DNA from 3 places in the Glutamicibacter sp. NPDC055354 genome. Region 3 is predicted to be linked to each of the others. Evidence: riboswitches for the same ligand, from Rfam matches in the RefSeq annotation. Region 3 holds a riboswitch; each other region holds the start of a gene.

Region 1 (10,025 bases), on a different contig from region 3:
CTGGCCAAGCGCTCGCCGACCATCCGGATGTTGACAAGCTCTCCTTCACCGGATCCACCGCGGTAGGCAAGAAGCTGCTGGCGTCGGCAGCGGGCAATCTCAAGCGGCTGAGCCTTGAGCTGGGCGGCAAATCCCCGGTGGTGATCTATCCCGACGCGGATCTGGACAAGGCCATTCCGGCCGCGGCCATGAGCATCTTCGGCAACTCCGGCCAGGTCTGCGCGGCAGGGTCGCGACTGTATGTCCACGAAGACATCGCAGACCAGGTCATCGAAGGCATCGCCGGATTCGCGAAGAACCTCAAGCTGGGCGCTGGCCTGGCAGAAGGAACCCAGCTGGGCCCGCTGATCTCCCAGGTGCAGCGCGAGCGCGTGCTGGGGTACATCGAGGCGGGCATCGCTGATGGCGCGGAACTCGTTGCCGGTGGCTTGGCCGAAGGCGGAAAAGGATTCTTCGTGCAGCCGACCGTGCTGAAAAATGTCAGTCCGGACATGTCCATCGCCAAGGATGAGATCTTCGGGCCGGTTCTCTCGGTGAGCACCTTCGGCGACGAGGATTCGCTGGCTGAGGTGCTGCGCCGGGCCAACGACACCGACTACGGCCTCAATTCGGTGATCTTCACCCAGGACATTTCCCGCGCGTTGACCTTCGCCAAGAAAATCCAGGCCGGCAACGTCAGGGTGAATACCGGTGCCGGCATGGATGCGAACATGCCGTTCGGCGGATTCAAGCAGTCGGGGTGGGGCGCGGAAAATGGCCGTGAAGGCATCGAGGCCTACACCTCGCTGAAGTCGGTCACCGTCAAGCTCGACTAGCGGCAATGTTCTAATCCGGGACTGCTTTGCGCAGTCCCGGGCCGATAGGATGAGCTCATGAGCGAAAAGGAGCAACCCCGGCTGGCTAGCGCGTTGGCGCAGAAAGTCGTCGACACGATTGCGCCGACCATCAACCGCAATGTGAACATCATGAATGCTCACGGAGTCATCATTGCTTCTACGGATGCTGCGCGTATCGGTACCCACCACGACGGCAGCGCAGAGGCGATCCGCCGCAACAACATCATCCGTGTCAACCAGGCCGACGGCTCGGCCGGAACCCAGCCCGGGGTCAATGTGCCGCTGGTGCTGAACGACCAGCTCTGCGGCGTTGTGGGCGTGACCGGAGCTCCCCACGAGGTGGAACCGCTGGCCGGCCTGATTGCATTGACCGTTCAATTGCTCTTCGCCCAGGAACGCGAGCACTCTCGCAGCGCGCGGCGCGAGACCGAAGCCCGCGACATTATCTCTGCGTTGATCGCCGGTCGCGTTGCGCCTGAAGTGATCGACCGCTCGCTCGCAGCGCATGGTTTGCGCGGGCCGAAATGCATTGAAGCTTGGCTGCCCCGAAGCGTGGGGGATCCGTCGCTCGAAGAGCCGGCGAAGGATCATCACCGCACGTCATGGATTAGCCTTTCCGGCGCGTACTGGAGGCTTTGCGCTGCCAGCGAGCCAGCTTTCGCTCCCGAGCGCATGGGCCAGGAACGTTTCCTGGTCTCCGCGCCTGTCGAAAAGGCCGAGGATCTCATGGCCGAAACCGAAGTGCTGCGCGTATTGGTGGGCTATCCGGCACTCGTGCCATCCCACGCGCGGCGCCGCATGTGGAGCCGGGAAATTGCTGTGGCTATCGCCCGCACCCCAGCCCGCAGCTTGGACCATGCAGCTGCTCCAGCGATGCAGCTCAATGAGGAACAAGCCAGAACCCTGCTGGTCGTTGCGACAGCTGCTTCGATGAGCCAAGCGGCCACGGATCTGCATATTCACCGCAATACCTTGGTGCAAAGACTTGAGCGGATAAGCCAGGTCAGCGGCGTCGATATTCGGCGGTCCAGCGAATCCCTGAAACTCCAGCATTCCATCTACGCGAGAGTGGCCTTGGGCCAGCTGCATGTTTTCTAGGCCCTGGAAACTAGGGGAGCTGGCGCCGGGGCTGGGAAGGGTGGGATGTTTGCACACATTGGCTCTTTCGAACCCAGGCAAATATGGTCGTGTGCCCATAGGTATTCGGGGTCACTTTTCCTAGTATTGGCAGGATGATCGATCTTTGCGCCCGAAACCGGGGTGGCACGGTGGCGTCTAGCCCAACGGGCAAAGCCTTGAGCGGCTTTGCCGATAGGGCTGGTCCACCCGTTGAGCCATTGCGGGCTGGACGCAGAGAACTACCGATATTGGCAAAGGAGCCAACCCGCCGTGTACGAACTGCTTGTTCTGCTGATCCTTGTTGTGGCCATCGTGATGGTCACAGCACGCCTGAAGATCAGCCCATTCCTCGCCCTCGTTGGCGCCGCTATCCTGGCGGCCTTCGCCTACCGGATTCCGCTGGCCGACGTGGCTTCGACGGTCACCACGGCTTTCGGCAGCACCATGGGAAATATCGGACTGGTGATCCTGTTCGGAACGATGATCGGTGTCATCCTGGAGAAATCCGGCGCCGCGATCTCCATGGCAGATGCGCTGATCAAGGTCCTCGGTACCCGGTTCCCCAACCTCACGCTATCGATTATCGGCTACATCGTTTCCATTCCGGTCTTCTGCGACTCGGGATACGTGGTGCTCAACTCGCTGCGCAAAGCCATCACCCTGCGTACCGGGGTCTCCGGGCTGGCAACTTCCATCGCCCTGATGACCGGCCTGTACGCGACCCACACCATGGTGCCTCCAACTCCGGGCCCGCTGGCCGCGGCCGAAAGCATCGGCATTGCCGATAACCTGGGCTTGATCATCGCAGTCGGATTGCCCGTTGCGGCCATCTCGGCACTTGCTGGCTTGGCCTACGCCAGCCGCTTCAACAAGTCCCAATGGACCCCGTTGCCAAGCGACGACCACAATGACATCTCCGAACTCGACTATGAGCAGCTGCGTGCAAGCTTCGGAAAATTGCCCAGCCCGGCGCTGGCCTTCATGCCGATCCTGGTTCCGCTGGTGCTGATCTGTGTCGCATCCATTGCGAAGCTGCCCTCGCACCCGATGGGCGAAGGCACTGCCCTGGAAATCCTTTCCTTCTTGGGGACGCCGGTTATTGCGCTGATCTTCGGCTTGATCTCCTCGACTTTCCTTTTGAGCGGTGGCAGCAAGCTGGCGGTCTTCAATGAGCAGATGAACGAAGCTGTACGCACCGCTGCTCCGATCTTGCTGATCACCGGTGCCGGCGCCGGCTTCGGCGCGGTCCTGGCCGCGTCGGATCTGACCACGATTCTTTCGGATTCACTCAGCGGACTGGGCTTGGGCCTGGCTGTGCCATTCCTGATCGCCGCTGCGCTGAAGTCCGCCCAGGGCTCGTCCACCGTCTCTATGGTGACCACTTCCGCGCTGGTCGCTCCGATGCTCGGCTCCCTGGGATTGGGTTCGGAGCTGGGCATGGTGCTATCCGTATTGGCAGTAGGCGCCGGTGCGATGGTTGTCTCGCACGCCAACGACTCCTACTTCTGGGTCGTCTCGCAGCTCAGCCGCATTCCGGTGATCACCGCCTACAAGACCCTGAGCGTGGCTACCGCCATCCAGGGCACCGCGGGGTTCCTGACTGTACTGGTCCTGGGAGCCGTACTGCTTTAGCAGCACGGCTTCCAAGAAAGCAACGGATCGCGCCATCGGCAGATGGCGCGATCCGTTGCTTTAAGCAGTGCTGGATTAGCCCAGGCCTGCCGCCGGGAAGCTCCGCACGGCCTTATTCGCTGTGGCAGTCGAGATCACCAGCAACGCGATGGCGGCCAGGTAGCCGGCTCCGGTCGCGGCGAAGGAGAAACCGAATTGGCCCAGCAGGCAGAGAACTGCTGCGCTGGCCAATGCCGCCCAACCGGCCCAGGAAGCCGCGGCAAGCAGGGGCGCAGCCTGCTGATGCCCGGCGAGCCAGGCCCCATCGCTGGCCAAGGTGTGGCGCGTCTTGATGCCGATCGCCGCATTGCGAGCGAGCTTCCGGTCCCGTGCCATTGGGGCGAGGAACGCTGCGACCAGCGTTATGCTCAGCAACCCGAACATGAAGGCAATCACGCCTGCTGGATCCACTTGCCGCCTCTTCTGCCGATTGATCTTGAATGGCCATTCTATGCGGTCGCATGGAAGTGCCCTGATCCACGCTGTGTTCCCAATCGATGCCTAGGGGAACGCCTTTGAAATCCAGTTCCAGCATGCCAATTGCGTCATGCGAAGGTCATATGACGTCTTATCCGCCCGTTTTCCGGCAGGGCGAAGGCGCGAAGATGACGTATTTTGTCCTGCTGTTCCTCCGCATGACAGCGCCCTTCCCGAGGACCTGCCAGCAATGCTTGACTCGGAGCACAACCCATCCAGAGCGGCTGAGAGGCCTGGCTCCGAGACGCCGCAGCAAGCCTGCACTCCGCAGGTAGTGCTAACGCCAGGTTCGATGGATCCGCAGATTTTCTGCATCCTTCGGAATCCATAGCCCAAGAGGAGAACGAAGATGACTGTACTGGATACCCAATTGCCGCGCGTGCCCTACACCGGCACTGCTGATGAAGCTGAACTGGCTCATTGGCGCGACGTCGCCCAGCAAGTAGCTGACAAGCTGGCGGCTGACGCGCTCGAACGCGACCGAAAGAACGCCCAGCCTTTCGCCGAAGTGCAGCTGCTGCGCGAAGCCGGGTTGCTCAATCTCTTAGTGCCTGCAGAATTCGGCGGAGCCGGAGCCCATTGGGAAACGGCCTTCGAAGTTGTCCGCATACTGGCCGCAGCTGATGGATCCATCTCGCAGTTGCTGGCTTACCACTACATCAACCAGTCCGGCATTGCGTTCTATGCCCCGGCAGAAGCCCAAGGGGCATGGTGGCAGCGCACCGTGGAAGGTGGCTGGCTCTGGGGCGATTCGGTGAATCCAGTGGATCCGGATTTGACGCTGAGCGCCGAAGGGGACGGCTACCGACTGCATGGAGCCAAGCGATTCTCCACGGGTTCCGGTGTTGGCGAGGTCATCGTCATCAACGCGCTGGTCCAGGGCGGAGAATACGACGGGCAGATTCTCGCGTTGGTTCTGCCACGCGATATCGATGGCTTGGAAATCGTTGACGACTGGGACTACCTGGGACAGCGGCTGAGCGCGTCGAATTCCTTGAAGTTCCACAACGTGCGGCTCGAAGCAGGGGACTTGCTGGGATTCGTCACCGATGAACCGGTCTCCACCCTGCTTACCCCCGGTATCCAGTTGGCCTTCGCCAACTTCTACCTGGGCATCGCCCAGGGAGCACTGGAGCGCGGCAAGCAGATCTTGCTGGGCCGCAAGAACGCCTGGCTGTTCTCGCAGGCAGAGACCTACTCGCAGGACCCGATCTTCCAGCGCACCGTCGGAGAGCTCAAAGCCCGCACTGCAGCAGTGGCGGCGCTGACCGAGAAGCTGGGCCGGAAATTCGATGCCCTGCTCTCGAAGGCCGGGGAAGTCACCCAGCCCGAACGAGCGGCGTTGGCCGTGGAAATTGCTGAAGCCAAGGTGGTCTCCACTGAGGTGGGAGTGGATGTGGCGAACCGGATCTTCGAGGTGACCGGTTCATCTTCGACTGCGAACTCGGTGGGTCTGGACCTGTACTGGCGCAATGTGCGCACCCATTCGCTGCACGACCCAGTGGACTACAAGAAGATCGAGGTCGGCGCCTACTTCCTGCGCGGAGAGTCCCAGCCGCTCTCGCTGTACACCTAAGAAAACTTCTCCCGGATTGGACTGAACGATGACTGTACTTGCAACTGGCAATCGACTCGCAGGCCTCAAAAACCGCTTCGCACCGCTCTTCGCGCGCATTGCGCAGGGTGCAGCTGAACGCGACCGCACCGGCGAATTGCCCTACCAGCAGGTCGCGGACCTGGCCGCTGCTGGCTTTGGCGCGGTTCGGGTCCCGGAATCGCACGGGGGTGCCGGTGCTACGCTGCCCGAACTCTTCGAGCTCTTCGTGGATCTCGCGGCGGCGGATTCCAATATTGCCCAAGCACTGCGCGCGCACTTCGCCTTCGTCGAGGACCGTCTGGTTGCGGCCCCCGGCCCGGGGCGCGACAAGTGGCTGGCCCGCTTCGTGGCGGGAGAACTGGTGGGTAACTCCTGGACCGAGGTCGGCACCGTCAAGGTCGGGGACGTGATCACCAAGGTCACCCCGGACGGCGAGGGCGGATTCAAGATCAACGGCACCAAGTACTACTCCACCGGCTCGATCTTCGCCGACTGGCTCGATACCTACGCAGAGCGCACCGACACCGGAAAGCGCGTGATCGCCGCAGTCAACCGCCACCAGCCCGGCGTCGAGCTGGCCGATGACTGGGATGGCTTCGGCCAGCGCACCACGGGTACCGGCACCTCCACCTTCACCGATGCGATTGTCGCCGAAGAAGACCTCATCGACTTCGATACGCGTTTCAAGTACCAGACAGCTTTCTACCAGCAGGTGCTGCTCGCTGTTCTGGCCGGCTCCGCCAAAGCAGCCGAGCGCGACTTCGCCGCCGAGCTGAAGGCGCGCAAGCGGACCTTCAGCCATGCCGCGGCCAATCTGGCGGCCGAAGACCCGCAGCTGCTGCAGGTGATCGGCGAGGTCTCCGCGGCGGCCTTCGCTGCCGCGGCAACGGTGGAACGAGTGTCGACGGCATTGCAGGGAGCCTATGAAACTGCGCAGGCGCTGCACACCGGCGAGGTGACCGGGGAAGAGGACGAAGCAGCCAACGATGCGGCAGAGCTGGCCAGTGCCCAGGCGCAGGTGGTGCTCACGCCATTGGTCCTCAACGCGATCACCCACGCTTTTGATGCGCTGGCCGCCAGCGCCACGAGCGTTACCAAGAACCTGGACCGGCACTGGCGCAATGCCCGTACCGCCGGCAACCACAACCCCTGGGTGTTCAAGGCGCGGTTGATTGGCGACCTGGCGGTCAATGGCACCGAGCTTCCGCGCGTGTGGGCGATTGGTGCATCAAAGTAGATTCCATGGTCTTGCGAGCCCAGCATCCTTTGCCGGTGCTGGGCTCGTGGTCGTCGGCCCGGGGCAATTGATCGACCATCGTTCCAGTCGCCTGACGGATAGCTGCCGGCCTTGGCCCTAGCGCACCTGGGTAACCGTGCCACTTGCGATATGGAAGATATCCAAGTCGCGGGGCACGAAGAGGCCGCCAGAGAACTGTTTCGAAGCCCGCTGCCAAACTTCCATTCCAGATCCAGCGGGAACCAAATGATGCAGCGCCAAGTTCCGTGCTCCAGCCCGCTGGGCGATTCGACCTGCGTCTTCTGCGGTGGTGTGCGCGCGCCGATGATGTCCCATGCTCGCTTCCAGTTCGGAGGATGAAGCATGCGGGTAGCTACGAGCGATGGCCTCCAGATCAATAGCTTCATGGAACAGCAAGTCGCAGCCTTGGGACAGGCGCGCAAGATTTGCGCTTGGCGCTGTATCGCCGGAAACCACGACCGATCCATATCTCGAATCAAAGCGGAATGCGAATGCCGGAGCGATAGGTTGGTGCTGGACCAGGATAGCGCTAATTTTTACATGCCGATCAGCGTATATTTCAAAAGGCTCCATGTCCGGATGGTTGTTGTGGTTGGGGTGGAAGCCTGTGCCGGCGGGAATCTCGATATCTACGCCATGGAAAATATCCGAAATATCAGGTGCCGCCGAATCCCGTCGGCGATCGTTGAGATCTGTCGCATGGGCGCGCAGCAGCAAGTTGACCATGGCGTTGGTCCCGGGTGTGGGCGACTGCGGAAATATGGCTTCCGGCTCTTCGGCCGCTGTCTGCATCGAGGGCAGCACTCCTCGATCACCCGGTCCGAAAACAGGAACCTGCCGACCCTCGGTGCCGCGGAACCCAAGGCCGCCCAGGACCATGACAGAATTCAGGTCAATGACGTGGTCTGAATGCTGATGGGTAATGAAAATTCCGCGCAGGGCAGTGGGGTGAATCCCGATCTCAGCCAGGCCCAAACCGACGCCATGGCCGCAATCCACCAAGTAAGCGTGGCCGTCCACAACGATCGCGGTAGAAATTCCGCGACGGTGACCGGTTCCTGGATCCGGCCTCAATAGCGGGCCGCCAGCAGTTCCAAGCGCCACTGCATGCATTCCGGTCTTCATCACTGGCTTCATCTGTCTCCTGTAGACGGGTTATTTCATCGGCAAGCTGATGCCATCATCCGCTTTCACGCTGGATATTGCCACGGGGCAGTGAGCCTGACCCGCGCTTCACGCTGGCCAACGAGCGCACCTTCTTGGCCTGGATTCGAACTTCGCTAGCCTTCCTCGCGGGCGGCACAGCGCTGGAGGCATTCGCCGCAGAGGCCTTCCCGTCGCCAGTTCGCACCTGGCTGGCGGTGCTGGTGATCGGCGTCGGCATCCTGATTGCCGCCGGTGCAGCCGTGCGCTGGGTCCGCGTGGAACGCAGCATGCGCACCGGCAGGCCGTTGCCGATTCCCGCCATTGTCCCGCTGCTGGCATTCGGTGCCGTGGTGGCCTCACTGGCAGCGATCGCCATGATTTTCTGGTCCCTCAGCTCGTGATGAAAGAGCCCATCGAGATCAGCGACCCGGGGTTGCAGCCAGAGCGCACCGTCTTCGCGTGGAACCGGACAATGGTTTCATTTCTCGTGGTTTCCGCGGTCTTCCTGCGCTGGCTTCCGCACTATGGCCTGGCCGTGATCCTGCTGATTGCGATATCTTCCTCGATGGCATTCGGGATTCTGCTCTCGCAGCGTGCCCGGTACCGGAAAATGGCGCAAGGCGTGAAGGCTGAACGCGTCAGCGCGGATGTTCTCGCCGTGCTGCTGACAACAGCGGTGCTGCTGGCTCTAGGCGCTTGCGCGATCATCCTTGTGCTCGGCGCCTAGTTCCGGGTGCTCGCCAGGCGCAGGTTTATCGAGGCTGCGGCAATAGCGGCCAGAGGAGTTGCGGGCGCGGCGCGAGTGCTGTTCCGGCCCTATTGCGAATGCCCGGGCCGGTGCAGCCAGTCCGGGCGCTCTAGCTGTACCGGTGCTGGGACCCGGATTTACCGAAGGGTCAGGGCCCATGGAGCTCGAGAATCTCCGCGGAGCTGAATGCTACCGATTCCGCGAGCTTTTGCACCGCTGCATAACGCTGTGACTCCGCATCGATTTCCTTGTGGAACTGGGAATTTCTTTCGTCCCTATCAGCCTCGAACTTCTTTCCGGCGAGAGCCAGCTCCCGGGCAATTAATGCTGCCAATCCGTCACGCAGTTGTTCCAGGGAGGTGTTGGAAATTTCCAATCTTCGGTTAGCTGCGCTCAGAACGGCATCAGGGTAGCCGGCGGCATCGAGTTGGCCGCGCATGAAATCGCTGGTCAAGAACTCTGTTTCCTCGGCTGCGGGCTGGCGGTTGAAAACCGCGGCAACCCGTTACGCGCCGGGCGCCTTGTCGCTGAGCAAAGTTCCCGGCAGAGAGTTCATGAGCACCGGGCCTATCTTCAGCGGCTGGTGCTTCTTGCCAAGAGTGCGGGAGAAGTCCATCATGGCTTTTCCTTTCCATGTCCGTTCCATGCCGGCGACCAGGGTGCTCTGCCGTGGGCAGCAGCGCCTGGCGCCAGCTCAGCTAGGCTTGCCGTAGGGTTGCTTGGCCCGTAGCAGGCAAGATGTCCACGCGGCGCTCTGGTCCCTGTAGTGGTTCTTGCGAACTGTAGGCAACCTTGCGCCATCCGCATGAGGTGCAGGTCCAGAGCACTTCACGCATCGTTACCAGCATGTCCTGGCGCTGGCCAGCTTCGTGGCCGCCTTCGTTGTCCCATCTCTTGAGCTGGTTTTGATCATCGACGAATCGACGGGTTTCTGTTTCAACCAAGGTATTTCTGTAGCACCTCGGACAGCTGTTCGGCTTGTTCATGACATTCCCTCCGTTGCTGCATAGTCGTTTTTATTGCCGCGCTCTGCCCTCGGTGCTGCAGTTCAAGGCCGGTTCCACGGGAAACGCCGTACCATTTCTTGAGTTGGGCATCGCGGGGACCGCGGCAGTTGTGCGCGTACTGCCGTTTTGCACTGTCGGCTTCAAAGGTGTTGTCCGGCTGTGCTGG
Region 2 (10,025 bases), on a different contig from region 3:
ATGTGGACTACGGTCTCGGCTTTAAGTCCCTGGCAGGCACGCTCCAAAGCTGCGATGCCCCAGTCGGCCACCTCATCGAAAAAGACGTTGAAGGCAGGCTCATCGAACTGGATGACGTCCACTCCAGAGGCTTCCAGTTCGCGAGCTTCCTGGTTCAGGATGGTCGCAAACTCCCAGGCCAGCTTCTCGCGGCTGCGGTAGTGTGCATCGTACAACGTATCAACCATGGTCATCGGGCCAGGCAGGGTCCACTTGATCTGACGGTCGGTCAGCGTGCGCAGGAACTGCGCGTCCTGAACGAATACCGGCTTTTCACGTTCAACGGCACCGACCACGGTGGGGACACTGGCATCATAGCGGTTGCGGATGCGCACGGTCTCGCGCTTCTCGAAGTCGACACCGCTCAGGTGCTCGATGAATGTGGTGACAAAGTGCTGGCGCGACTGCTCGCCGTCGGAAATGATGTCGATGCCGCGCTGGGTCTGTTCAAGCACTGCTGCGCGCATGGCATCTTGCTGGCCCTCGCGCACTTGCGCGCTTTCAAGCTTCCAGGGGGACCAAAGTTTTTCAGGCTCGGCAAGCCATGAAGGTTTGGGCAGACTGCCGACAATAGACGTGGGGATAAGCGGGGAAGTCATAGAAGAATCTTTCGGAATATCAGGCGACAGGAGTCGGGTAGGAGGAAGACCACTGATCGAGCAGTTCGCGATTCGGAATAATGAAATGCTCTTCGGCGAACTTCCCTTGGGTCTTGCCTAGCTGGGTTCGTTCTTCGCGGTCATAAAAAACGCGGGTAGGGGAGAAGTCCTGGGCGCCGAGACTCGGGTGGTACACGGCAGGCGCTCCCGAGTTGGCATTGTAGATTTCCGGGCGGTAGATCTTCTGGAAGGTCTCCATGGTGCTGATCAGGCTGATCAGCTGCAGATTGGTGTAGTCGTTGAGCAGGTCACCGCGGAAGTAGAACGCCAGCGGTGCCACGGCACCTGGCGGCATGAAGTAGCGGACGCTCAAGCCCATTTTCCCGAAGTACGCATCGGTCAATGAATTTTCGTCCTGCTGGTATTCCAAACCGAGCACTGGGTGGCTGTTGCCGGTGCGGAAATAGGTCTTGGAAGTCGAGACGCTGATGCAGATCACCGGTAGCTGCTCAAAACGCTGACCATAGGCCTGCGAGTTAAGGAAGTGCTGGAAAAGTTGCCCGTGGAGATCGCCAAAATCTTCGGGAAGAACTGGGGTGCCGGCGCCACGACTCTGCGCAGGAAGCACCACACTGAAGTCATAGTCGCGGACGTACGACGAAAAATTATTGCCGACTATTCCCTGGGTTCGAGTGCCTAGGAGTTTATCCACGATCGTGGTTTCAAGGACTTCTAAAAGGGGAAATTTCTGGTCGTTATTATCGGCAGTGAAATGCACGTTGGCAGAAATGATTTCCAATTCCAGCGCATATCGGTCTCCTTGGGGATTGTCCCAGTGAGCCAAGGAATTGAAGCGGCGGTTGATCATTGTTAGAGCATTGTTCAGGTTCTCTGCGCGGCGCTCTCCACGCGCCAAATTGGCGAAGTTCGTGGTGGTGCGCGAATTTGCTGACGGGGTGTAATTCTCGTCGAATTTAGTGGTGCTAATGCTGAAGGTCAACGCGTCTGCCATGATGGCCAATCTGTTTCTTTGGGGGCCGTGGTGGGCCGAGGGGAAGTCGATGCGTCAATCATGCAGGGTGATTCTTGATATCGGGTAACTCGATATAACTATGGATTCATATAGACTCTGGCTATGGTTCAGGGAACAAATGGTTTGACGCTGCAGCAACTTCGCTATTTCGTGGCGGTGGCCTCCGAGGGGTCGATTTCGGCTGCCGCCGACCTGATTTACGTCGCACAGCCCAGCATGTCCTCAGCGATGAAGGAGCTTGAATCACGGGTGGGGCGCACCTTGCTGATGCGTTCGGCCAGGGGAGTAACGCTCACCGCCGAAGGCGCCGAATTCCTCGGCTACGCCCGGCAGGTCCTCGAGCAGGTGGAGCTTCTTGAACATCGCTATCTCGGCCGCCCCTCCGCCCGGCGGCTGCTGGGCGTCTCCACCCAGCACTACTCGTTTTCGGTGGATGCTTTTGTTCGGATGGTGCAGGCCAGCGGGGCCGAGGAATACCAGTTTTCGCTGCGCGAGACCCGCACCGAGCAGATCATCGAGGACGTGCGCACGCTGCGCAGCGACATCGGGATCCTGTACCGCAACGACTTCAACCGAAAGGTCATCGACAAGCTGCTGCGCGAATCCCGGCTGGTCTTCCACCCGCTGTTCCTGGCTGATCCGCACATCTTCATCTCGCGCAGCAACCCGCTGGCCACCCGAACCCAGGTCACGCTCGAAGACCTCGAAGACCTGCCCCGGCTGACCTTCGACCAGGGCGCGAATAATTCCTTCTACTTCGCCGAGGAGGTGCTCTCCACGCGCTCCAGCCAACGCGAAATCCAGGTCTCGGACCGCGCCACCATCTTCAACCTCATGATCGGCTTGGGCGGGTACACGATCTCCACCGGCATCATCAGCGACGAGCTGGATCCCTCCATCGTGGCCATCCCGCTGGCCATCGAGGAGCGCATCGAAATCGGCTGGATCGACCACGCCGCTATCCCGCTCACCGACCAGGCCCAGCGCTACCTGCAAGAAGTGCGAACGGTGGTCGCCAGCTTCGGGGTAGAAGTGCTCGGCTGAGCCGCCAGCAGCGTAACCCCCGGTCATCGAGCACCGGCACATCGTCACAAACTTCCAGCAAAACCCCTGCATCACGCCGATTCATCTCAAAAGGTCGCGTCATAAAGTGCTGCCGGCCACCGCGTCATCATGACAACGAGAAGTCATATGAAGCCTGGCGGCCTTGTATGAAGCCGGGCGCCGGATACCGCTTGCACCGTTTGCGGCGGATAGCCAACCATGGAAGAACAACCCATCAAGAGCGGCTGAGAGATCTGGCTCGGAGACGCCGCAGCAACCATCGGGAAACCGAAAGGTGCTACCGCCAGGAACGATGGAGCAGTTCCGAACGCGTTTTTGCGTAGCTTCGTGCCGCCGCACGATGCCAATCGGTGCACTCCCTCGCAGAGAATCGAGGAGGAGCCATGAGCCAGGAAACCGACGCGGTGCACGCAGGGTACCGCCCGAGCGGAGACTTCCGCCCGATGCTGCCGCCACTGCACAATTCCGCGGCCTACCAATTCGCATCGCACGCCGAAGCGGTGGAGAAGTTCGCCCTGCGCCAGGCCGGCTTCACCTACTCGCGCACCGGCAACCCCACCGTTGCGATTCTCGAACAGCGCGTGGCCGCCCTGGAAGGCGGGGCCCACGCGGTGGCCACCGCCACCGGGCAGGCTGCCGTGGCCCTGTCCCTGCTGGCCCTGACCCAGGGACCCAAGCACATTGTGGCTTCCTCCTCGCTCTACGGCGGCACCGTGGATTTGTTCACCGACACCTTCGCCGACTTCGGGATCCGCGTCAGCTTTGTCGACCAAGCCGATCCGGCCGCCTGGGCCGCTGCCATTGAGGAGGACACCCGGGCGTTCTTCTTAGAATCGGTCTCCAACCCGCTGTGCACCGTGGCCGACATCCCGGCCATTGCGGCCATCGCGCACGAGCGCAACATCCCGGTGGTGGTGGACAACACCCTGGCCACCCCGCTGAACGTGCGCCCGCTGGAACTCGGAGCGGACATCGTGGTGCACTCGGCCACCAAGGCTCTGGCCGGGCACGGCTCGGTGCTCGGCGGGATAGTGGTGGATTCGGGAACCTTCGATTTCTCCGATTCCTCCCGCTGGCCGCAGATCGCCGCGCCGCGGGTGCGGCTGAATGGCGCTTCGCTGCTTGAACGCCACGGGCCGGCGGCCTACGCGATGCTGGTTCGTTCCAAGTTCCTGCACGATCTGGGCCCGACCCTCGCACCGGCCAGCGCCCAGGGCATCCTTGCAGGCATCGAGACCCTGCCGGTGCGCGCGGCCCACGTGCAGCGCAGCGTCGCCCGGCTGATCGACGCGCTTGCCGAGTATCCGGGCATTGCCGCCATCCACCACCCCGCGCTGCCCGAGCACCCCAGCCACGAGCTGGCCCGGGCGCTGGCGCCGAAGGGCACCGGCTGCGTGCTGGCCATCGAGCTGGCCCACCCATCCCTGGTTTCCCCGGTCATTGACGGGCTCAAGCTGATCAGCCTGGCCGCGAATGTGGGCGATACCCGCACCATGGTCGCCCACCCGGCCACCATGACGCACTGCCGGCTCTCCGAGGCGCAGCTGGCAGCCGCCGGGCTGAACACCTCGACCCTGCGCCTGTCGGTGGGACTGGAAGACCCAGCCGACCTGCTGGCAGACATCACCCAATCGCTGGATCTCGCGCTGGCCGCAACCACCGCCGACACCAAGGAAGTGAGCTTCGCATGAGCGGCTTCAACACCCTGGCCGTGCACGCCGGCCAGCACAAGGATCCGCACACCGGGGCGGTCGTGCCCCCGATCTACCAGACCAGCACCTTCATCCAGGACGGCATCAACGTGCTGCGTTCCGGGCATGAATACTCCCGCGGCTCGAACCCCACCCGCGACGGATTCCAAGAGCAGCTCACCGCACTGGAAGGCGGGACCGCCGGATTCGCCTTCGCCTCGGGCATCGCCGCCGAAGACGCGCTGCTGCGCGCGGTACTGGCGCCAGGCGACCACATCGTGCTGGGTGCCGACGGCTACGGCGGCACCAACCGGCTGATCTCGAAGCTGCACGGCAAATGGGGGATCACCTCTTCGGCGGTGGACATCACCAATCTGGATGCGGTGCGCGCCGCGATGCGCCCGAACACCGCGCTGCTCTGGGTGGAAACCCCATCCAACCCGCTGCTGGGCATCGCCGACCTGGCCGGCTGGGCGGCCATCGCCCGCGAACACGGCGCCCTGCTGGTCGTGGACAACACCTTCGCCACCCCGTACCTGCAGCGGCCGCTTGACTTCGGAGCGCACGCGGTGGTGCACTCGACCACCAAGTACATTGGGGGGCACTCCGACGTTCTCGGCGGGGCGGTCATCGTGGCAGACTACCTGCACCGCGGCCAATCGTTGGCCGAAGCCGTCGGCTACCAGCAGTTCGCCGGGGGAGCGGTCTCCGGTCCGCAGGATTCCTACCTGGCCGCCCGCGGGCTGAAGACCCTGGGCCTGCGCATGGAACGCCACTGCGCCACCGCAACCACTCTGGCCCGCTGGCTCGATGACCGTCCCGAGGTCGCCCGCGTCTACTATCCCGGGCTGGAAAGCCATCCGGGCCACGAGCTCGCCAAGCGCCAGCAGCGCGGTTTCGGCGGGATCCTCTCACTGCAGCTCTCCGATGAAGCGGCAGCCCGCGCCTTCGCCGAGTCCATGGAATACTTCCAGCTCTCGGTGTCCCTGGGTGGGGTTGAATCCCTGGTCTGCTATCCGCGCGAAATGACCCACGCTTCGCTGATCGGCACACCGCTGGAGATTCCAGCGAACTTGGTCCGCCTCTCGGTGGGCATCGAGGAGCCCGAGGACCTGATTGCCGATCTGGAACGCGGGCTGGCCGCAGCCGCGAAGGCTTCCGAGGCCGACAGCATCCAGCACCGCAGCCTGGCTACCGCCTGACCTGCCGTCGCAGCACGCGGGCCGTCCGCACAGGAAGGCCCGCGTGCAAGACGTCGGCACCGCTTAGCGATTCGCGCCTCCGGGGCACTCCAAGCTTGCAAATCTGGGTTCCAACCTAATGATCTCCGGCATCGCGATCTGCGCCCCTCACGACGATTGCTTTCGAGGAGCCGCCTATGCCGCGAAATCCATTAGTTGGCGATGGCAAGGACGGGGCCGTGGTGCAGTGGGCTCCTCCGAGGAGGTTCAGGCCTTGGAACCCGACTTGCCCAATGCGAAGGTCGGTGCCGTCGGCGCGCACGCCGGGGGATCGCCGCATGCGTTCGAGCTGCACACTTTCTCCCCTGAAGCCAACGTGTTCGAGGATCAGGTATGCGGATCGATGAACGCCTCGGGCGTCCAATGGCTCACCAATACTGCGAAGACACCTGCGAACTATCGAGCCTCCCGGAGAACGCTGATGGGCAGGTCCGGCGAGCACGCAGTCAGATTCCAGGGCAGGATGGTGTGGGCCGGAGGAACGGCCAGTATCCTATACTGAGGCACAACGGCAGTCTGATGACAGTGCGACGTCCATCTGCTCTGAGCAGGCACATCCACGTCAGGAGTTCGCCAGCCGAGACGGCGGAAGATCCTTCGCCCTGGCGCCATGGCTGAAGAGGAAATTCATGCCAAGAACCTCTGTCTGGTACTGGTCTTAGCCGCCGGTCGCAACTAACATTTACCGGCTCCGGCGATAAGCAGGGTCTTTGCATGTCAGAAACGCCGTTTAAAACCAAAATAGGTCGAAGGGCTCAAGGTCCTGTTGTTGCTATGGCAATTATCGGATACGCGCGAGTAAGCCGGCACCAGGGGACCCCAACGCCGCAGGAAGCCAAGATGCGTGCCGCTGGCGCGGAAAAGGTGCTTACCGAGCGCGGGGAATCGAGCCACATCGCCAGCCGGTCGCGATGGGAAGCATGACTGAGATACATGAGGGCCGATAGCAGGCGCGTGATCTGGGCACATCGGATAGCCGGCACCGAACGTACCCTTGAAACGCTCCGCGAGCTGGGAAACCCGGATTAATCCACTCAGTCTCGCCCAACCGCTCCCCGACATCGCGGCGCACACGCCTTTGGGCGATGCCGCAGCAGGGGCACTGACCATGCTGATTCATTTGCGCGTGCTCCACGGTCCGCGAGAACATTCGCAGGATCGCGGAGCACGCGCTGCAGCGGGCCGCCGGCTCGATGACCTATATTCGATCAGTCTCCTAAACACGGTACCTAGCCTCGAAACGCCTATTCCAACACTCGAAGGTCGACGATCACCAGGCAGATAGGTGAATAGTGTGCGGTGGCGGAATGCCTGTGAAGTTATTGAGGCCCCTCCCGGGGTTGGGAACCATACAGTGAGTCGTTGACTTGATCGATCAATTCTTGAATCGCGTGGACTTTGCTCTGCCAGTACTTGTTGTTCTCGCGAGCTTGCGGTCCTTCTGTTTCTTCGTTCAACTCAAGAAGCTCGCTGAAATGGTCTCGGTAGGCGCACAGCGCAGCATTGAGAACTTCGATTTGCTCGTCATTGAGGTGGACGTTGAGCAATGATTCACGCATGGTGCTGATCCTTTCGTTGCCAGGGTGCGTCCGGTGCGTTCCGGACGCACCCCCGAATCAACCACTCCTTAAAAGTTTCCCCGGGAGTCATCTCTTGTTCGGTGGCGAGCGTGAATACACCCGGACGGGACCCGCCCGACGCACTGAACGTTGAATTGTTCGTATTTCGTTAGTTCCTTCCGGGCACCGCTGACTGGGCCGCGGAACATCCTCGATCGAGGTGCAAAGGTGCGATCGAGGCGGCTGATGCTGACGGGAAGCTGTGGATAGCTCGAGCTCGTATATGGCCAGAAGCAACTCGTCATCAGCGACCAGCGGATCAAGTTCCGAATCAATGTGGGCAGACATGACACATCATCTCCGCACAGGCCTCCAAGGGGGCTTTCTTGGGTTAACTGGTGATTTCCTTGGGGTTCTTCTTGCCTTGGCCGACCGCGACCTGAATCCGGCGGGGTTTGGCACTCTCGGCGACAGCGATGTCGACACGTAGCACGCCATCCACGTAGATGGCCCGGATACTTTCAGTGTCCAAATGATCCCCAAGGATAAGTTCCCGGGTGAAATGGCCCCAGAGTCGTTCCGAGCCGGCGATGTGCTGGCGGTCTCCTGGTTTGGCGCGTTCAGCGCGGATGGTCAGGATGTTCTTTTCCACTGCCATGTCGATCTGCTCGGCGTCGACCCCTGGCAGGTCGAACTCAGCGTGAAATCCGGTGTCGTCCTTCCAAGCCTCCATTGGCATTGGGTGGACAGGTACGGAGCTGAGCTGGGTGTTGAAAGCTCGCTGTACCAAGCGGTCGAAATCGCGAAGTACCTCGGTCTGCATCATCTGAACTCATTCCTTTCTGGTGTGACTCTCTACGATGCTGCAATTCACTTTCCGTTAGATCTATGTCTAACGATGTAGATTTTATAGCATGGGATTCTGAGTTCATGCAAGCCTATTGGAAGCAAGAAATGACAAAAAATTCGCCGCGATCCGTTCCTGTTGCTGGATCGCATTCGATTGCTGCCGCTGCCCAGAGTGTGGGAGTGAGTGTGCAAACAGTGCGGTTGTATGAGTTGCGTGGTTTGATCACCCCGTCACGTACCAGCGGTGGCACGCGCAGGTATCAAGCCAAGGATTTAGCTCGGTTGCAGCAAATCTCAGAGTTGATTGATCGAGGCGTGAATTTGGCAGGCATTGGCATCATCTTGGAGCTGGAATCTGAAAATGAGGGGTTGCGTAAGGCACTTGCAAAGCAGTCTCATCGGCAAGGCGCGGATTGAATTATCAAGACCGTTGAGGGTCTATGCTTCTCGGCAGGGCGCCGACGAATTCTTGCCTAGGCGCCGCGGAGCCTGAAAATGCACGTTCTGCTCGAGCACTTGGCAGTGGCCCTTGCTGTTTGGCGGACTGGTCCCTCCTGAACCTTCTCTATGGAGCAAATAGTGGAGAGTGCTAGTGTTCCGTGTTAATTATTTGGTTGGGTTTCATCCAGCTCCAACACATTAGCCTTCGCCTTGCGAATCATCTTGCTCAAGAGGTGATCCGCGGTCTTCGTCCAGGCAAACGGCTTCGCGTCCTCGTTGTACCGTTCGATATACCGGTGCACCGCGGCCTCCAGCTCGGGAATCGATGCAAAGTTTGATCTCTTCAGGCACTGGCGGGTGATGATCCCGAAGAAGGTCTCCACGATGTTCAACCAGGAGCAACTGGTCGGGGTGAAATGCAAGGTCACCCGTGGGTTCGCTGCTAGCCAGTCCAACACGTTCCGGTGTTTGTGCGTGGCGTAGTTATCGCAGCTCACGTGCAAGTCGATCTCGGGGTTCGCCTCGGCGACCTGCTGCAAGAAGTCCACGAACTCGACGTTGGTGTGCTTCTGGTAGAACTTGCTCGCGCTCAGCTTCCCGGTGAGGACATCCAACGCCGCGAAAAGCGTGGTAGTGCCGTTGCGCCGATAGTCATGAGTTTGCTGCAACGGATGCTCAGGAGCCAACGGCTGCACCGGCTGCGTGCGCGAGAGGGCCTGGATCTGGGTCTTATCATCAATGCTCACCACCACCGGGTTCTCCGGTGGGGACAGGTGCAGGCCCACCACGTCGCGCAGTTTCGCTTCCAGTTGCGGGTCGGTGGAGAACTTTAACGTCTCGATCCGATGCGGTTGGATTTTCCAGCGCCGCCAGATCCGGGCTACCGAGGAGAAGGAGACCTGATGGCGTTCGGCCATGATCCTGGCTGACCAGTGGGAGATCCCCAGTTCGGCCGGGGGAACCCCGTCGTTGGCCAGGGTGTCGGCGAGGATCGCCAAATCGTCGATCTTCCGCGGCTTGCCCGGGCGCGGCGCGTCGCCAAGATCGTCGATGCCGGATTCTTCGTAGGGGTGCGCCATCGGCGCACCGTCGGTTCCGAGAAGCCGGTGGATCCAACGATGTGGATGGTTTGGTACGCCGTCGGCGGCCAGCAGGACGGTGGTGGCGCGCAAGGCCAGTGAGGCGTTGGAGTCCTTGCCGCGGGTCATGGATTCCAGGGTTGCCCGGTCGCTGTCGCGTAGCTGCCGTGGTTTTGCGTAGTTGGCCATGGAACCAATTGTCCCACCTGCTCAAAACAGGTGGAATTAAAGGCACGCTACACTAGCTCCAAGCCTGCAGGACTATGAATGCACATGGACACAATCGCGGCAGATGATGCCTTGCTTGGTATGTTTTTCGTCCTGGCTTCGATGGCGAATAGTAAAGCACTCCCCGCAGACGAATTCGTCATTCCCTGGCGGAGTCACGTTAATGGAAAGTTCCTCATCAACGATGGCGCCGGGAAGTTC
Region 3 (10,025 bases):
TTGATAGAGGTCTTCTTCGGGACTAGTCCCCGGCCGCATCCGAAATCATCACCACTGGAACTAGTGGGTTTTGGGCGGTTGGCTTCGTGCCGATCTCGCTGCCGCATGGGAGCGTCTTGGAGATGGCTCGGCTGATGCAGCGCTCGCGGTAAACCCGTCAGAGTACTGCGCAGCCGGTTGGCTGTAACCGCAAAATAGTTCGGTCGTCGGGCAGAATACTAGCTTGATATACGGATTCAAGTTCAGCTCAAGGCTTGAGGCCATATTCCCGGCAGGTCACAGCCGAACTCCTGCCTGCCCAGCAGCACAAAAACAGTTCGGGTCTCATGCTCTGGTCAGGGAAGAAAGTGCTCACAGTCTAGGCCGTCTTATTTCACGGTCCGCCGAGCGCTAGAGACATAGGGCGTTGTGGCATATCCCTTTTTGGAGGCTCGAACTTTCAACGAGATCTTGGTTTTGCGATCCTTGGGGGTGAGCGTATAGCTCGATTTGGTGGCACCCTTGATCTTGTTGCCATTGCGCAACCACTGGTAGCTGAGCTTGCTGCCTGCCGTCCACCCGCTGGTTTGGGCCGACAAGGTTCGTCCGGCCTTAAGAGTTCCTGAGGTCTTTACCTTGCCCTTAGTCAACGTGCCATAACCAATACGCTTGGAGTCGCTGGTGATCGAAGTATTCTTGAAACCGGGTTTGCTAGCCGATACCTTGACACTGACCTTTGTTGACCGATCCGCTGGAATTAGCCGGTAGGTGCTCTGGGTAGCGGATTTGATCTTCTGACCATTACGCAACCACTGGTACTTCAGCTTGGAGCCCTGGGTTCCTCCGGAGTGGATGGATTTCAGGGTCTTGCCCACCTTTGGTGTTCCGGTAACCTTGATGTCGCCTTTGGCAAGAGTACCCGCGGCAACAGACTTACCGGCGCTGGTGGCAACCAGTGAGGTGTAGCCTTCACGAGTGGCAGAAACTTTCACCGACAACTTGGCGGCTCGATCGGCGACGGTAGCCGTGTACGTTGATTTAGTGGCCTTGAAAATGACCCTTCCGTTGCGCAGCCACTGGTAGCTTAGCTTGGTGCCGTCGTATCGACCGGTGACATTCGCCTTGAGTCTCTTTCCAACCTTCGCCGTTCCGCCCAGCTCAACCCTGATCTTCGGCAACGCTGCCTTGCGCACCAGCACTGGAGCCGAAACAGCGGAGAAAGTCGGGGTGGCATTGGGCCAAAAAGCAGTGGTCCGGACCGAGATCTTCGCACCAACATCAGCCGGTGTGAGCTTGAGATTCGGGAATACGGCCATCGGAATGGCCGTTCCGTTTCGGAACCATTGGAACTGGAAGTCTTGCGGGCTACCAGACCACGTGCCGGTGTTGACAGTGAGTTCACTGTCGGTCACTGTGCTGCCAACGATCACGGGCGGTCCAGTTTGCCATGTTCCGGGGCCAATAACTGCGCTCGTCTCGGGGGTACTAAGTGCTTGATAGCCGTCGGGAAGTTCATAGTTCAATACTGCCCGGAGCGGGACGCCTTCGCCCCCAGGGAAGGGGCTGAAGGATGCATCAACGATGTTCAGCTCGGCAACGGAATGCACCTGAACCTCGGACCAGGGCAACTCGAAGGGTAGCTCGGGATTAGGCGTAAATATTGCCTGCGTCCGTGTTCCAACGGCCGGCGGTGCACTGAACGTCACTGACCCCAGATCGACGATTTGATTTTGAATGTAGCCGCTGAAGCTGCGGCGGGTGAGTTGTTTGCCGTCAGGCCAGGTTGCCGTAGCTAGAAGCTCGAGGTTGCCGCCACCCCACTGGGGAAGCACCGCAATAGTTTTCGTTGTGCCCACGAGCTGTGGAGCCGAATCGCTGTCAAGATTCCACTGAAATTGGAGGCTAGCTCCGGGGGCCGAGATTGATGCAGCCAGATTCTGGCCTACGGTCCGGTCTCCGGTAATAATGGGCTCGTTATCGATGGGATGCCGCGGGTCGTCAACTTGGAATGTTGGAGCCGCTACGTCAGTGTAATTTCCTCGCGCGTCGGGAACCACCATCGAGCTTGAATTGTCATAGTGACCGTACGGGGCGTTGTCCAAGATCCTAAACTGGAGCTGGTAGCTGGTAACGCCATTAGCGTCGGTGCTCAGGCTTCCCGGAATGATGTTGCCGCCGTGAAGTTTTTCGCTGGTCACTTCAGACCATAATGGCAAAGTCTGTGGCGACCAGTTTATGTATTCCGATTCTGAGAGGGGATTCTCGTCGGTGAATCGTACCGTATACGTTCCGGTTTCACCCGGCATTAGTACCGGTTTGTCGATGGTGACGTCGATAATTTCTGGTGGCTGAGAGTCGTCGATGTCCGTTGTGACGGCACCGGCCGCAGCAGGGGGCAACGCAAGTACTGCCGCAAGTGCCGCCGACATGATGGTTCTACCAGCAATTTGCATCAGTGATTCCTCTGCGCTTATACCCAAGATGAGGTAATGATGATAGCGAATTCTACCCATCAATGCACAATGAGTCGAGAGGCTGAACTACTAGTCAGAGGCGGGCTTTCCAATCTGAACATATTGCCTGTCCAGGGGATATCACTGATCGCGCAAATTATGTTTAGGCGGCGGGAAACACCGTGCCGTCAGACGCGTATCGCCACCGGCGTCATGGTGAGCGGTGGCGATACGCCTCTATAAAATTAGTTTGAACCTGCGATGCTCACAGCGGTATTGACCGGTACCGGATTGGCGAAGAGGTCCAGCACCGGGCAATGGGCATCCACTGCCTGGCGCAGTTCTTCATAGCGTTCGGCCGATTCCGGGCCGGTGATCTGGATGTCCAGATCCACCGACGAGAATCCCGGGCGGATGGACTTGTCAATGCCGAACAGGCCACGGACATCTAGGTGGCCATTGGCCACAATCTTTACCTCGTCCACCTGGATGCCGAGGTTCTGCGCGTACAAGCGGTAGACCACAACCTGGCAGGAGATGAGCGCTCCGAGCGCGTATTCCACGGGGCTTGCGGCCAGGTCGCTGCCACCCAGGGCAGCTGGCTCGTCGACCTGGAAGGTGTGCTTGCCCGAGACAATGTTGCTGGCTACTGAATCGAAGCCTTCGCCCTCGACGGTGAAAGTCAATTGGGCACTTTGCGGGGCAGCCGAAATTCGTTCGCCCCAGCCCTTGCCTGCTTCCTGCAGGCGCTGTGCGCGGTCTTCGGATACGGTTGGGGCAGATGCTGCATTAGTCATGGGGAATTGATCCCCTTTCTGGCGCAAGGGGCGCCATCGCTTACGCATCTTGGCTGTCAAGATGCGTCGAATCTTCACCTGGGGCACCCCGCACAATGACGCAGGAGGGTTGCCGTCCATTCAGCCAGGGCTCAAAGAGTGGAACTCGTGATTCAGTGATTAATTTCTATCGGTTGCAGGGCCCGCGGGTAAAGGGCAGAAGTAACTTTTCGTCACCGGGCATCTTGCTTTCCGGCTCGCTAAGATGGAATCTAGCTCTCGGGCGCCCACTGCACGAACAATGAACGGCGAGTATGGAATTCCAGCTGACACTTTCTGCGGCCCAGACCTTGGTGACCGAATCCGAATACAACCTGGGCCAGTTCCTGTGTGATTCCGGAAAAGTGCAGATCGCCAACCGGGTAATGCAACCGGGATCTACCCGCATCTCCGGTGTGGTGCTGCGCGAATCGGTGATGGCCCAATTGGAAATCACCGAGGGCAATATCAGCTTCACCAGCTTCTGCGGGAAGCATCCGGGGGTTCAGTCCTGTGAAGATGTCGCCGCCTTGCTCATCGAGGTCACCACCGAAGAAGACCAGGGCTTCTTCGTCTCCGACTCCGGGGTGGATCCCCACGCATGGAAACGCAATAGCAAGCCGCAGTGGGAACGTACCCTTGACCGTCTGCTTCCAGTCATTTCCGATGAGCCGCTGGCTGTCGAAGAACCGCTGGGATTGATCCTGAAAGTGGTCAGCGAACCCCGTTATGGCGGCGAGGACGCGCTGACCTTGCAGGCACGCCCGGCCCGCCAGGGAACCAAGAGCCCCTGGATCCAAACCGGGATCAGCTGGCGCAATGTTGCTTTTGATGCGCGGTTCTCCAAGAAGCAGCGTCGTGCGGTCGTTGAACTGGACCGGTTGCGTGAACACGTTGAACAAGATACTTATCGCCATTCGTGGGATCCCAAGGAGTGGATCTCCTTGATGGATCTTCCAGGCCAGGACCTGCTGGATGCGTTCGAAGCCCTGCGTGAAGCTGGAGTGCAGATCGTCAACGGTGGTTCTACGGCCAAGGCCCCGGTGGAGTTCAGCGAGCAACCAGCCATGGCACACGTGGATGTGCGTCGCGGTGAACATGGCCTGAGCATGGAAGGGAAGCTGCGCGGGCCGAGCGAAGAGCACGTCTACCTCTTGCCCATAGGCACGCCGCCGACCTTGTTGACTTACGCGTCCAGCCCCTTGCCGAAGGCCAGGGAAATCGGTTTGGCCCGGTTCGCTGAACCGGTCACGAAGGAACTGGCCACATTTATTGAATCCGGTGCGCAATCCATCCCGCAGGAAGGCGTTGAGCTTTTCGAGCGCCAGCACCTGGATCGATTGCGCCTGATGGCACCGTTGAAGAGCGAGGATGACAGCTACAGCATCCCTGTTCCAGCACGCCCCAGCCTCAAGCTGTCCCTGGAGAGCATCCGAACTCCGCTGACCGTGAGCTATTCCTGGGAGTACGCCTCCGCGGGCCCCCGCCAGTATGCCGTGGAAAAGGAAATTGCTGCTTCGGTGCAGGACAAGCTCGGCGCGCAGGCTTCCTTGGGGCAACTGACCTCTTCAGGAATCTTCCCGCCGAAGGAATTCAGCACCTCCGAATCCATCGATTTCTTGGTCTACGCATTGCCGCTCTTGGCAGAGCATCCTGATGTGGTCGTTGAAGAGCAGAACAGGCTGCCGAAGTACCGGATCAGCCACGCGCCGGCCGCTGTCAGTGTCGAAGCCGGCGAAAGCACGGGGGACTGGTTCGACTTGTCTGTGGAAGTGCTCCTGGACGAGACCAAGGTCCCGTTCCCACTGCTGCTGGAGGCCTTGACCAAGCAAGATGAGTATCTCGTCCTCGATGACCTTACGGTGATCCCGATTGATGGTGCAGATTTCACGCAGCTGCGCCAGCTGATATCAGAGGCCGGGGAGCTGGGCACGGTGCAGGGCGATACGATCCGCATCCATAAGTTGAGCATCGACTGGTGGCAAGAACTGGTGGATCTGGGCATTATCGAAGCCCAGCACAACCAGTGGCTGCAGACCATGAAGGCGCTGCAAAGCGGTGAAGAAATGCAGCCGGTCCAGCTAGCGGAAACGTTCAACGCTGAACTGCGCCCGTATCAGGGCCACGGCCTATCCTGGCTCAACTTCTTGCGTACCCATGATCTCGGTGGCGTCCTTGCCGACGATATGGGTCTGGGCAAGACCGTCCAGCTGCTGGCTTGCCTTGAACAAGCGCGCGTCGAGGATCCTGCACAGAAATTCCTGGTGCTGGCTCCTACCTCGGTGGTGGGTAACTGGATCAATGAGGCGCAGCGATTTGCGCCGCAGATGAGCGTCACCGGCATTACTTCAACAGCTAGAAAGAGCGGCCAAAGCATGGCTGCGCAGATCGGTGATGCCCAGCTGGTAGTTACCAGCTACACGATCTTCCGCCTGGCCTATGAGGATTTCGAAGCAGCCGGCTTCAACGTCATGATCATGGACGAGGCCCAGCAGCTGAAGAACCATGCCTCCAAAGGCTATAAGCAGGCCCGGCAGCTGCCAGTGCCGTGCAAATTCGTGGTCACTGGCACACCCATGGAAAACAACCTGATGGAACTGTGGGCGTTGGTCTCACTGGCTGCACCGGGCCTGTTGGGCGGTGCGAAGTCCTTCAAGGACAACTACCAGAAACCAATTGCCGACGGAGACCAGGAGCGCTTGGAGCGCCTGAAGAGCCGTCTGCGTCCGTTCGTGCTGCGCCGTACCAAGGAACAGGTCGTTCCAGAGCTGCCGGCGAAGACCGAACAGGTGCTGGAAGTCGAACTGGAGCCGGGGCACCGCAAAGCCTATGACCGCCGCTTCCAGCGCGTGCGGCAAGAAGTCCTGGGCCTGGTTGACGACGTTGATTCGAATCGCTTCCAGATTCTCCAATCGCTGACCTTGCTGCGCCAGCTGGCCTTGGATCCGTCCCTGGTAGGGGAGGGCGATGCCCCGAGCGCGAAGCTTGAAATGCTGCGCGAACTCATGGGGGACGCGGTTTCTGAAGGGCATAAGATTCTGGTCTTTAGCCAATTCACCAGTTTCTTGGCCAAGGCACGCGACGTCGCTGAAGAGCTGGGCATTGAGCACGGATACCTTGATGGGTCCACCACTGGCCCTAGGCGCAAGGAACTGATTGACGGTTTCGGCGAGGGAGATTTCCCGGTCTTCTTCATCTCGCTGAAGTCCGGCGGCTTCGGCATTAACCTCACTTCCGCCGACTACTGCATCTTGCTGGACCCATGGTGGAACCCGCAGGCCGAAGCCCAGGCTATTGACCGGGCCCACCGCATTGGGCAAACTCGTCCGGTCTATGTGTATCGCTTGGTGGCAAAGGACACCATCGAATCCAAGGTGCTCGCGCTGCAGGCCAAGAAGACGCAGCTGTTCAATGATGTCCTGGGAGAGACTGCCCAAGCCGCGCAGAGTGCGGCGTTAAGCGCCGATGATTTCCTGGCGCTGATGGAGTGAGCCTAAAAAGCTGAAGCCTTGGAAACCAGAAGGTCTCCAAGGCTTCAGCTGAAGATCGGGAACTAGAGAATCTGTTCAAAGCTGTCGTTGAGGCGGTGCAGGAGATCTCCAAAATTCTTCAGTTCGGCGGCTTCCCATTCCTTGAGCTGGCGGCGCAGTTCCTCACGCAGCGTGTTACCGCTGGAGCGCCACTTCTCCTTGGCGATTTCTGTTGCCGAGACCAGCTGGGCCCGGCCATCGGAAGGATCCTGGGTGCGGGTGACAAGTTCCAGAGACTCGAGGTGCTGCACGAGGCGGGAAATAGTCGCCTTGTCCAGACGCAGTTTTTCTGCGAGTGCTCCCTGTTGCTGGGCTTCATCACGGATGACCACTGCAAGCAAGCGGTACCCCGGATCCTGCAGGTCCGGGTGGATGATCTTGGCGCGACGGATCAGCATCTGGCGGGCGCGCAATAAGATGGCGGTGAATTCTTCTTCGACCGTCTGCATCAGTTCTTCTTCTTGCATACAAACCATTCTAAAGATTAATGGTCAATAAGTCTGATATTGGAAACCGCAGCCGTTCGAAGCCGAAGTGTTGAACGTACTGCGAATCCCCAGCTGAGCGTAATTAATGGCTTGGAAAAGACTGGCCAGGCAACGCCTGATGCCTGCAAAGCCGTACAGTTCCACTTCTCCGGCGCAGCTTAGGAACGACTTGCCAATTGCATTTGTGATTAGAGAAGCAATAGATTTCCGCCGCCGCTAAGAAGCAGAGCAAGAAAGCCATGGCCTCCGTTGCCGCTGGCGTTGGACCCAACGTGGTGCGGCGAATCTGTCCGCACTGTCCACGGGCCTCTTGGAGAGCATTGAGGGTCTTGCATGAATTGGATATCGGGATTCATGAAAATAAAGCTTGACGCTTCAACTAATGGTTGGTAGTTTTTAATCATGAATCATCTATCCGATACCCCTCCCGTCTTGTTCCTTAGCCATGGTGCACCGCCACTCGCCGACGACCAGCGCTGGACCCAGGAGCTGGCTAGCTGGTCCGGCACTTTCGAGAAGCCGAAAGATATTCTGATGATCTCCGCGCACTGGGAAAATGCGCCGGTGACGCTGAGTGCTACCCAGCAGAAGAACGAATTGGTCTACGACTTCTGGGGCTTCGACCAGAAGTACTACGACGTTCGCTACGATGCGCCAATGGCGCCCGGGCTGGCCAATGAAGTCGAACGGCTGACCTCGGCCTATGGCCATCACGTGGAGCGCGACGAGACGCGTGGACTGGACCATGGCGCCTACGTGCCGCTGAAGGAAATGTTCCCGGATGCGGATGTACCTGTGGTGCAGATGTCCATGCCAACACTGGATCCTGCAGGACTCTTTGATCTGGGCAAGAGCTTGGCACCCTTGCGCGAGCGGGGAACCTTGATCGTTGGCTCCGGATTCACCACCCACAACTTGCGCTGGTTCAACCCAGCCGGCGGGCCGGATTCGGCGCCGCCATCGGCCTCCAGCGAGTTCGACCACTGGGCTGAGGAGGCGATGGTCCGCGGGGATGTGGACTCGATCCTCGACTTCCTGCACAAGGCCCCGGCGGCCCGTGAAGCGCACCCTCGCTCGGAGCATTGGGCTCCGCTGTACGTTGCGCTGGGAGCGGCATACGCCTCGGGTGGAATTGATGCCAAGACGGCAATTGACGGTTTCTGGTACGGCCTGTCCAAGCGCTCCTGGACCTTGAGCTAGGCGATCTCCCTATCTTTCCCGCAGCAAGCGCGGCACCGATTGGTCCCGCGCTTGCGCAGGTAATAGTGGACTTTTCTGGTCGATCCTCTAGCTGGCGGCTACCGATGCATCATCAATGCGGAACAAGGTAGCCTGCGAGCTGTCTTCCACGCCCTTGAAACGCAAAGTAACGGTCTTACCGCGGAAGTTGTTCAGGTCAACAGCCTGCAGTTCGTAGGACGAGCCGGCATCCAAGTTCGACCAGGTGCCCACGTTGTAGGTTCCGTAGCCGTCCAGAACCTGTACGGTCAGCTTGTCGTACTGGCTATAGGCAGTAGTTTCATTGGTCAGCACATGCAGGTAGAACTCCAGCTGCGCATTGGTGGCATCTGCCGGGATGGCGACCTTCTGGTCCAGGGTGTAGGTGTTGGAATTGCCCCAACCATTCAGCCCAGCTAATCCGCTGCCGGAGCGGGCTGCCGAGCCGGACTCGAAGGTGTCGGCGCGGTTGGCGGTCCAGTAATCCGCCCCGTTCTCGAAGCCAGCATTCTTCAGCAGGTTGCCGCTTGGCTCCGGATCCGGAGTTGGCTCCGGGGTTGGTGTTGGGTTGCTGCCGTCCAGGGCATTCATGATCTTGGCGGCATCCACCAGTCCGGCGCCGCAACCGATGCTGCAACCGCCTGGCATCGCGCGGGTGCCCTGCTTCAACGCAGTTTCCACGGAGGCGGGGGACATCCCAGGGTCTGCCGACTTCATCAGTGCGACCATGCCCGCTACGTGCGGGGTGGCCATGGAAGTGCCCTGGTAGAAGGCATAGCCCTGGCTGGATGGAGTAGTGGTGCCGGTATTGATGGTGGACAGCACGCCCTGGCCGGCGTAGCGGGTGTCGCCACCAGGTGCGGTGACGTCAACGGCCGAGCCGTAGTTCGTGTAGTACGACGGAGCGCCCGAAGGGTTGCTTGCCGCTACGGTAATGACGTTTTCGCAGTTGGCCGGGCGGGAATTCGAAGCGTTCTGGCTTTCGTTGCCGGCGGCAACTACCACCGAGGTGCCGCGCGAAACCGCGGCGTTGATGGCCGCCTGGTAGGTAGTTCCGCAAGCGCCGCCACCGCCCAGGGACATGTTGATGGTGTCTGCAGGGGTTGGGTTATTGGCAATTCCCGGGACCGCACCGCCCGAAGCCCAAATGATGGCATCGGCGATATCGGACAGGCTGCCGCCGCACTTGGCCAGGACGCGGACCGGCTGGATCTTGGCATCCGGTGCAACTCCGGCCACGCCGCTGGAGTTGTTGGTGACTGCGGCTACGGTGCCGGCCACGTGGGTGCCGTGCCAAGAGGAATTGCCCGAGTAGCTGCCGCCGCATTCACCAGCGGCGTACCAGTCGCCCTCATCCTGGGGGTTCGCGTCGCGGCCGTTGCCGTCGCGGGCCGAGGCAGAGCTGGAGACGAAGTCGTAGCCGGAAACGATGTTGGCGTTCAGGTCCGAGTGCGAGGTGATGCCGGTATCCAGGACTGCGACGATGCTGCCCTCGCCGGTGGCGATGTCCCAGGCCGAAGGCAAGCGCATCCCGTTGGTGCC

The links. A riboswitch is a leader RNA that binds a small molecule or an ion and turns the genes downstream of it on or off. The one in region 3 is predicted to bind S-adenosylmethionine.
Region 1: linked by a shared signal. The riboswitch ahead of ACWICV_RS13575 (acyl-CoA dehydrogenase family protein) and the one ahead of ACWICV_RS08375 (OsmC family protein) in region 3 are both predicted to bind S-adenosylmethionine.
Region 2: linked by a shared signal. The riboswitch ahead of ACWICV_RS11020 (O-acetylhomoserine aminocarboxypropyltransferase/cysteine synthase family protein) and the one ahead of ACWICV_RS08375 (OsmC family protein) in region 3 are both predicted to bind S-adenosylmethionine.

The regions. Positions count from the first base shown of each region.
Region 1 covers NZ_JBSHMB010000003.1:52,668-62,692, reverse strand. Annotated here, with positions in the region: gene ACWICV_RS13595 (aldehyde dehydrogenase family protein) at 1-815, shown strand, start outside; gene ACWICV_RS13590 (CdaR family transcriptional regulator) at 873-1,934, shown strand; gene ACWICV_RS13585 (GntP family permease) at 2,226-3,587, shown strand; gene ACWICV_RS13580 (hypothetical protein) at 3,663-4,037, opposite strand; SAM riboswitch class I at 4,312-4,402, shown strand; gene ACWICV_RS13575 (acyl-CoA dehydrogenase family protein) at 4,453-5,679, shown strand; gene ACWICV_RS13570 (acyl-CoA dehydrogenase family protein) at 5,708-6,937, shown strand; gene ACWICV_RS13565 (MBL fold metallo-hydrolase) at 7,055-8,095, opposite strand; gene ACWICV_RS13560 (YidH family protein) at 8,158-8,505, shown strand; gene ACWICV_RS13555 (DUF202 domain-containing protein) at 8,505-8,831, shown strand; gene ACWICV_RS13550 (hypothetical protein) at 9,001-9,306, opposite strand; gene ACWICV_RS13545 (hypothetical protein) at 9,551-9,796, opposite strand; gene ACWICV_RS13540 (hypothetical protein) at 9,789-10,025, opposite strand, start outside.
Region 2 covers NZ_JBSHMB010000002.1:169,363-179,387, forward strand. Annotated here, with positions in the region: gene ACWICV_RS11005 (methionine synthase) at 1-638, opposite strand, end outside; gene ACWICV_RS11010 (DUF1852 domain-containing protein) at 658-1,650, opposite strand; gene ACWICV_RS11015 (LysR family transcriptional regulator) at 1,774-2,715, shown strand; SAM riboswitch class I at 2,945-3,035, shown strand; gene ACWICV_RS11020 (O-acetylhomoserine aminocarboxypropyltransferase/cysteine synthase family protein) at 3,120-4,427, shown strand; gene ACWICV_RS11025 (cystathionine gamma-synthase) at 4,424-5,629, shown strand; gene ACWICV_RS11030 (PhzF family phenazine biosynthesis protein) at 5,856-6,170, shown strand; gene ACWICV_RS11035 (hypothetical protein) at 6,988-7,227, opposite strand; gene ACWICV_RS11040 (Hsp20/alpha crystallin family protein) at 7,619-8,053, opposite strand; gene ACWICV_RS11045 (MerR family transcriptional regulator) at 8,116-8,493, shown strand; gene ACWICV_RS11050 (IS630 family transposase) at 8,679-9,785, opposite strand; gene ACWICV_RS11055 (DUF4193 family protein) at 9,858-10,025, opposite strand, start outside.
Region 3 covers NZ_JBSHMB010000001.1:1,790,527-1,800,551, reverse strand. Annotated here, with positions in the region: gene ACWICV_RS08380 (hypothetical protein) at 369-2,432, opposite strand; gene ACWICV_RS08375 (OsmC family protein) at 2,678-3,229, opposite strand; SAM riboswitch class IV at 3,261-3,382, opposite strand; gene ACWICV_RS08370 (DEAD/DEAH box helicase) at 3,523-6,738, shown strand; gene ACWICV_RS08365 (MarR family winged helix-turn-helix transcriptional regulator) at 6,801-7,244, opposite strand; gene ACWICV_RS08360 (dioxygenase family protein) at 7,668-8,465, shown strand; gene ACWICV_RS08355 (S8 family peptidase) at 8,553-10,025, opposite strand, start outside.